One region of the Thiomicrorhabdus immobilis genome, then DNA from elsewhere that is predicted to be linked to it. Evidence: riboswitches for the same ligand, from Rfam matches in the RefSeq annotation. Region 1 holds a riboswitch; the other holds the start of a gene.
The links. A riboswitch is a leader RNA that binds a small molecule or an ion and turns the genes downstream of it on or off. The one in region 1 is predicted to bind cyclic di-GMP.
Positions count from the first base shown of each region.

Region 2: another riboswitch for cyclic di-GMP. It lies ahead of L6421_RS02175 (methyl-accepting chemotaxis protein); the one in region 1 lies ahead of L6421_RS06320 (DUF2202 domain-containing protein).

Region 1 is NZ_AP024202.1:1,395,637-1,399,954, forward strand. It holds gene L6421_RS06305 (ABC transporter permease) at 1-212, opposite strand, end outside; gene nikB (nickel ABC transporter permease) at 212-1,135, opposite strand; gene L6421_RS06315 (L,D-transpeptidase) at 1,132-1,614, opposite strand; cyclic di-GMP riboswitch class I at 1,963-2,050, shown strand; gene L6421_RS06320 (DUF2202 domain-containing protein) at 2,167-2,874, shown strand; gene L6421_RS06325 (ABC transporter substrate-binding protein) at 3,053-4,318, opposite strand, start outside.
Region 2 is NZ_AP024202.1:503,793-508,110, reverse strand. It holds gene L6421_RS02185 (protein adenylyltransferase SelO) at 1-1,419, shown strand, start outside; gene L6421_RS02180 (hypothetical protein) at 1,739-2,086, shown strand; cyclic di-GMP riboswitch class I at 2,240-2,320, shown strand; gene L6421_RS02175 (methyl-accepting chemotaxis protein) at 2,417-4,318, shown strand, end outside.

The sequences.
Region 1 (4,318 bases):
CCTAGCGCCACAAATAACGAGGTTTGCGCCCCTAAAGCGACACGTTGCAAAACAGGACGCCCCAACTCGTCGGAACCTAACCAGGCCTGCTGATTGGGTGCGGATAAAAAGGCATTTAAATCAACGAAATTAGCATCATCGCCAATCAAAAAGCCCAATATAGCCAAAGCCAACCAGGCAAAGACAATCACATAACTCACGACTCTCAACATTAACTCGCCACCCTGATTCTTGGATCCAGCCAAGCATAAACCAGCTCTGTAAGACCGTTGATGGTGATGTAGGCAACACTGATGACCAAGATACAACCTTGCACCACCGGATAATCACGACGTTGGATAGACTCCACCAACAATTGCCCCAAGCCTGGCCAATCGAAAACCACCTCGGTGATTACCGCGCCACCCAATAAGGTGCCAAGCTGTAAACCTAAAATGGTGACTACCGGCAGCAATGCATTCAATAGAGCGTGCTTTCCGTATACGATAGAAGACGGCAACCCTTTGGCTTGTGCGGTACGAATATAATCTTCGTGCATCACCTCTAACAAGGAGGCGCGTAACATTCTGGCCAAGATAGCCGCCAAGGCCGTTCCCAAGGTGATAGACGGCAAAACCCAAGCAAAAGGTTGTTCCACACCACTTACCGGTAGCCACGACAGGCCCAATGAAAACACCAAAATCAACATTGGCCCAAGCCAAAAATTAGGAATTGACACACCTATCAAAGAAACGGTCATCGAGAGATGGTCCGGCCATTTACCGGCACGTAATGCCGCCCAAAGCCCAAGCGGAAAAGCGATCAACACCGCCACCAACAAGGCCATGACCGCCAACTGCAATGTCATTGGAAACCGCTCGGAAATCAGTTCGGCTACGGGTTGTTGAAAAAACAGCGATTGCCCTAAGTCAAACTGCAACAGGCCTGTTAGGTATTGGATATATTGTGTCCAAATCGGCAAATGCAAGCCCAGCTGTTGGCGTAAGGCGTTCTCATCTGTCGGGCTAGCCCAATCGCCTAACATCACCGCAACCGGATCCCCTGGGACTAAATGAATCAAAAAGAACACAAGAGTCCCGACAATCCAGGAAACGAATAACACCGAACCAATCAAACGAAGCATATAAGCGATCAAGCGACAATCTCCACTGGCGTCTGGATATCGATCAAATCGAACAGCTCGATAATATCCTGGTTACGCATACGGATACAGCCATGTGAAACAGGTTGCCCCATAGGCTCTCTGTCGGGGGTACCGTGAATATAGATATAGCGTTGCATGGTATCCACTGAACCCAATCGGTTAATGCCTTTTTCAGTGCCGGATAACCAAAGGATACGGCTTAAAATCCAATCTCTATCTGGAAATTGTTGTGCCAACTCAGCCGAATAAATTTCACCGGTAGCTCTTCTAGCCACAAACACCGAGTTAATCGGCTGGTTTCTCCCTATCATGGCTCGCACGATGTGTTTACCTAAAGGGGTTTGTCCAGAATCTTTCTGACAACCAATGCCATTAAAAGCGGTGCTGACCGGATAGGTTTTGGATAAAACCCTATTCTCAAAAAGCGTGAGGGATTGGTCTGAAATTGATATGCGGATTGAATACGACAAAAATGATCACTGAACTAAATTAAAAAACAGCCATTATTCTACCCTTGATTCACCAAGCATTAAATGGATTACGAAAAATAAAACAACATGGGTGATATATTTTAAGATTGTAGACGGAAAACCAAAATATCGACACATAACAACATCTTAGCTTGATAGAAGGTACGCAAAGTCCTATATAATCGGCAATGTCATAAATAAGTCTGTTTCAAATCCATAAAAATTTTCATAGAGTAAATCATTAAATCTCACCCTAGAGGGTGATTTGCATAACCAAGCTATATCCCTAAACTAGAATTAAATCGACAAACTACTGCTTACACAGATTAGTTTTCGAATTTAAACAATTATTTGTTGCGCCAAACTTGTTGTGAAGCAAGGACGGAAAGCCAAGGGTCTTATTGATATCAAGCTTATAAGATAGCCGGTTGCCAAATAATGAATGGTCTAATAGTTCGCTCTAATAGGTCACTCCATTATTGTCCCTTCTCACATTTTTGTGCCTTCAATATCTCAATATCGAACAAAGATAAGATATTAAAGGAAATAAAAATGAAAAATTCAATATTCAAAACAGCCTTAGTTACTTTTGCCATTTTAGCCGTAAGCAGTCCATATGCGGTTGCCGGTAAATGGAATCAACAAAGCTCAACATCAACCGACACTCAAACAGCAACCACCTCTTCCTTAACCAGTTTTGAAAGCGACAGCTTAAAGTTCATGCGTGAAGAAGAAAAACTAGCACGAGATGTCTACCTAAGTTTATATGACGTTTGGGGTATGCCTATTTTTCAAAACATAGCCGATTCAGAACAGAAACATACCGATAGTGTTGCCAGTTTGTTAACTAAATATGGTATTGAAGACCCTGTTAAGTCGGATGCGATTGGAGAGTACACAGACCCAGCTTTTACCGAACTTTATCACGCATTGGTTGACTATGGTTCATACAGTTATGAACAAGCATTGAAAGTGGGAACGGAAATTGAAGAACTTGATATTGCTGACTTAAACAACCAACTGAATATCGTGAAAAAATCCGACATCCAGAATGTTTACAGCAACTTACTGAAAGGTTCTAGAAATCACTTAAGAAGTTTCTACAGCCTTGTTGTTGACGGTGGATTCGAATACACACCGACACACATCAGCCAAGAAGAGTTTGATGCGATTGTATACTCTGAAAGCGAGACCGGAAACATTAACGATACAACCAGCACTTCAACGTCCACAACCTCGGGTGGAAAAGGAAGACGTTAAAAAAACCGAAGCATAAAAACTGAAGCATAGGGACAAAAGCGCTCTCTCCTCTGCACGACTCAAAACGTCTCTACCTGAAATGCTTTGAAGTTTGTTTGATACGGCCTTTATGGTTACAAAACCATAAAGGCCGTATTTTTAGAACCACTAATCCTCTTTCTCGCCATTCGAAATCAAGTCACACTTTGTGACAATCAAGCAAGCCATCCAAACGTCCATCCGAGTAGAGAACATTTCCGCTTACGCCCTTTCTCGCCACCGCATACTGGTCTTCGTACCACAAAGGCATCGTCGCTAAGGTTTTTTGCAAATGACGCTGCAAGGTTTGGTAGAGCTCGGCTTGTTTTGCCAATTCTTGGGTTTTACCGGCTGAACGAATCAACGCATCCGCTTCAGCATCACGGTAACGTCCCCGATTCGCTCCACTGGGGGGAATCGCTTCAGAATCGAATACATACTGGAAAATATCCGGGCTCTTTATGCCGACCCACGCCAAGCTATAAAGCTGAAATCGGCCTTTTTTAATATCGCTGTAAAAGGTTCCCCAGTCATAACTTTGTATATTGAGGTGAATCCCCACTTGTTTTAATTGCGATTGATAAATCGTCGCCAATCGTATACGCGTGGGATCATTGGAGGTTTTATAACTCAAGCTGATAATCGGTTCATTCTGTTCATTAAAAGTGACCAGGCCTGCTGGTAAAGAAGAGAAATCGAGCTCTTTTAATAAGGATTTCGCCTTCTGAGGGTTGTACTCATAAGCGGGCATATCCTCTACACCACACCAATGCTCCGGAACCAGCAAACCACCGGCTAGACGGGCATGGCCGGAAAACATCGCATCCACAATAGCTTGCCTATCAATACCGTGGGCGATGGCCTGGCGCAATTCGGGCTGTGCGAGTAACGGGTCTTCAAAGTTGAAACCGATATAACCCAAATTGGTTCCTTTATGCCAAGTTACCGCTAATTCAGGTTGTTTTAAACAGTACTGCACCAATTCTGGCGAAAGGTCGTTTTGAATAATATCCAATTCCCCTTTCTTAAGCTTCAAGACCCTGACCGTAGCGTCTTTAACCGGAATAAACACCAGTTGGATGTGATCATTACGACGTTGAATCACCAGCTTCTGTTCCGATAATGACACGAACTCACATGCACCGGAACCGACCGGTTTCTCATGGAATGGATGCTGTTGCTCAAGCAGATTTTTAGGCAGGATTCCAATCACCAAACGCCCTACAAACAAAGCATCGGCTTTCTCTAACACAAACTCTACTTGCTTAGGGTTCAACACCTTAATTGAAGTGATGCCTTTCAAAGAGCCTCTATGAGCAGAGCCAAAATCCGGGTCGAGAATACTTTGATAGGTCGCGGCCACATCTTCCGCAGTCAGGGGCTGGCCATTATGAAACACCGATATTTCTTGCAAAGTGAATACATA
Region 2 (4,318 bases), 890 kb from region 1:
CCCGATAGTTTTTATAGTCGAATCAGACCTGAGGCGATGCAGCAAGCCAATTTACTGCACTTCAACCAAAATTTATGCAATGAGTTAGGCATTAAACTCTCAGAAAAACAGCTATTTGAAATGACCTCTGGCCAAACTTTTCCTAATGAATTCGAGCCTTTGGCGCAAAAATATACCGGACATCAATTTGGTTATTACAACCCCGACCTTGGTGATGGACGTGGCGTATTACTAGGGCAAATCAAAGATAAAGACAACCAATACTGGGATTTACACCTTAAAGGCTGCGGCAGAACACCTTACTCTCGACGAGGTGATGGGCGTGCGGTACTTCGCTCCGCAATCAGGGAATATTTAATAGGTGAAGCACTCGATGCGCTTGGCATTCCGACCACTCGCTGTTTAAGTATTTGCGGTAGTCCAGAAAGTGTTCAGAGGGAGCAATCTGAACCAAGGGCCACTTATATTCGCATCGCAAAAACGCATATCCGTTTTGGGCATTTCGAATGGCTAGCCCAACAAGGCGATATTGAACAACAAAAACAACTCGCTGAGTATGTCATTGAAACGGTCTACCCTGAACTAAGTTGTATTAAAGATGAAAAACAGCGTTATGCCACACTCTTGAAAACCATCATGCAAAACACCGCAAGCATGATTGCCGGTTGGCAAAGTGTGGGCTTCTGTCACGGGGTGATGAACACCGATAACATGTCGGTAGCAGGTGAAACGTTCGATTTTGGCCCTTATGCCTTTTTGGATGATTGCAAAATCCACTATATTTGCAATCACTCCGACACTGAAGGTCGCTATGCATACAGCCAACAACCCAATATCGGCCTATGGAACTGCCAAGTACTCGGACAAGCTTTTATCAACCTAGTTTCAAGTGCAGATATCGAACATGCGATCGACCACTATATTGAAACATTCAACCAGGAATATCTTCTTAAGATGGGGCGCAAATTCGGACTGGTCGACCCGGTTGAAGAAGACAAACATTTCATTGCTGACACACTGATTTTAATGGACGAATCTCAGCTCGACTTTCACTATTTCTTTACGCTACTGACCCACTTCGATACAGAACAACACCATCTGTTCACCGACTACCTTTTGGACTCAAAAGCATGGCAAAACTGGCAAAAGCGCTATCGTGAACGCATATCTGAACAATCTAAAACACAGCGCCAACAGTGTTTAAAAGAAAACGTGCCGCTTTTGACCTTACGCAACTATATCGCTCAAGAGGTTATCGAATCCACCACCCAGGGCAATGTAAAACCATTGGAAAACTGGATGCAATGGCTTAGGCAGCCCTATAATCCAGCTGAGGTTTTTCTTGAGCAAAGCCATCGTCACTATTTGCAACCCCCGCACAAGCATAATAAAGGGCTTGCCTTAAGCTGCTCCTCGTAAACACCACCGTAACCTCTTTTAAAATCAACCATAAAGTAAACTAAAAGATGGCGTTGCACGGAGCGCCCCCTCTCAATAACCTGGCAACTCTCATCCTGAAGGCCATCTCGCTTCCTGTAATGATGGCCGACATCCCCTGTTATGGGTTAAGAATTATCCACCCGCCCTGTTAATCATAATCTTTATTGATTAATATTCATGTAGTTAAGTCGATACCGCATACTGACAATTGAAGAATTTTCAAACTTTCACAAACGTTTTGATGCATAATCCACCAATAAAGACATTGAACAATCTCACTTGACTGGTTTCCAAGACAATGAAAAGCCCTATCTACAAAACAGATCGCAAGGCCTTACTGATCGGTAAAAACGCATCGGCAGAAGCCACATTGGTAGACTTGTCTTTATTCGAAGCGGGGGTCATCACTCCCCGTGGGGCTAAAGAGGGTACCGAGCTCAAGTTAGAGTTTGAAATTCCCGCATTAGGCGAGTTCACCACCTTATCGATTAACACCTCAGTTACTCACCGGCATAACACCGAAGATAAAATCTACCTAAAGCTAGAATTTGCATCACTCAGTCATTTTGAACAAGAAGCCTTGGAAGATTTTTTCGCCTATAAAAAACGCTTAATCGATATGGGAAAACGCCATCATAGCGATTAGTTTCTCAATACTAACTTGATTAAACCTTATAAACTTCTTCTATTTAGATATCATTTTATTTGAATATCCTTTTTTTAAAATCAATAACATACTGAGATTAAGGGGTTTATTTTTATTCAAATGATATTGAACCCTACTTGATAAAAACACTACATTAGATTTAGCCAAACTTGTTGCGAAACAAGGACGGAAAGCCATGGATCTTAACAACCTTAAGACCGCCAGGTTGCTTAAAAATACAACACCACCGCCCCCTGGCATAGAACAGGCTTCCTAAAATAGAATCAGAATAGATAAAAAACAACCAAATCCAATAAAGGTAAACGTAGCATGCGAGACAATGGACTTGTTACCCAAAAAGAATTCAATCTACCTAAAGATACTACGATTGTTTCAAGGACCGACTTGCGCGGCAATATCATATCCGCGAATGAAGCCTTTATTGAAGCAAGTGGTTTTTCCTGGAGTGAACTGGTCGGTCAACCTCACAATATCTTGCGCCATCCTGATGTTCCCGCTGCTGTATTTGAGGATTTTTGGTCAACCTTAAAAGAAGGTAAACCCTGGTCGCAAACCGTAAAAAACCGTAGAAAAAACGGCGACCACTATTGGGTAATTGCAAATGCGACGCCAATATTTGAACATGGCGAAATGACTGGTTATATGTCGGTAAGAACTCCGGCAACCAGAGAACAGATTTCCGCCGCTGAAAATGCCTACCGACTGATCGCTAAAGGCAAAATAGCCCTTCGCAACGGTAATGTTAAAAACCTGACCGAAACTTTCAACCCTCTTTTGCAACTCAATCAATCTGCGATTGCCTTTATATTATCCACACTTCTACTCGTATCGATTTTTACCACCCTACTGTTCCCTGAAATTGAAAGCGTCATTCCCACAGTCGTATTTGAAGTTATTGATATCGCGCTGGTCTTTCTAATTGTCTTGAGCAGCTGGCTAAATGGTAAACGCCTCAATCTGTTGTCTGAAAAAATCACGGCTATTTCCGAGGGGAACTTTCACGGAGAAATCGACTCAAGGGGCAACAGCCTGGTATCCAAGACTTTCGGTCGTTTGAAGTCGATGCAAATCAAGCTCGGTGCGGACTTGGATGATGTTAAGGCGGCGTTAGCGAACTCCATGCGTGTTGAAAGCGCACTTAAAGCCGCATCGTCCAATATCATGGTTATCGACCGATTCCGTAGCATTATATTTATGAATGATTCCGTTATTCAGATGCTTAAAAGTGTTGAGAATGAAATCAAAAAAGACCTTCCTAACTTTGATAGTGACAAATTGATACGTCAAAGCATTGATGTATTTCACCAACACCCGGAACACCAGGCTTCCCTACTAGACAACCTAAAAGAAAGTTATCAATCGAGAATCCATGTGGGAAACGCCATCATTGATTTAATTGTTGATCCGATTTTTGATGAAAACAATAATCGTATTGGGACAGTAGCCGAATGGAAAAATATGACCGATCAATTGGCTATCGAAGAGAACATTGAAAGCATTATTGCCGATGCCGCTAAAGGCATCCTATCACGTCGTATAGATGAGACGAAACTGCATGGATTTGAATTACAGATTTCACAATCCATCAACCTACTGTTGGAAAACTTTTCTCAAATCACAGAAAATCTGAATGTCATTTTATCCAACATGGCGACAGGAGACCTGACCCATCGTTTATCAGGTGAATATCAAGCGGAACTATTAGAAATGCAGACCGCCACAAACGATGCTATAAAAAGTTTCAGTCACACCTTAAGCCGAGTAAATACCGGTGCACAAGAAATTGGCGGTATGGCGAGAGAAGTCGCGGTAGCCAGTGAGGATTTATCTCAAAGAACCCAGGAGCAAGCCGCCTCGCTTGAAGAAACGGCGGCAAGCATGGAAGAGCTGACCGCAACACTTAAAAATTCAACCGATAACTCGATTCAGGCGAATAAACTTGCCCATGAAACAGTTACACAAGCCAGTAGCGGTATTGATGTAATGAACAAAACCCTTGAAGCGATGGCAGGCATTACTGAACTGAGTAAAAAAATTGGTGAAATCACTTCGGTGATTGATAGCATTGCCTTCCAAACCAATCTATTAGCACTTAATGCCGCCGTTGAAGCGGCAAGAGCAGGCGAACATGGTCGCGGCTTTGCCGTGGTTGCTGGAGAAGTCCGAAACCTTGCCAGTAAATCGGCCGAAGCCGCTAAAGACATCTCAACC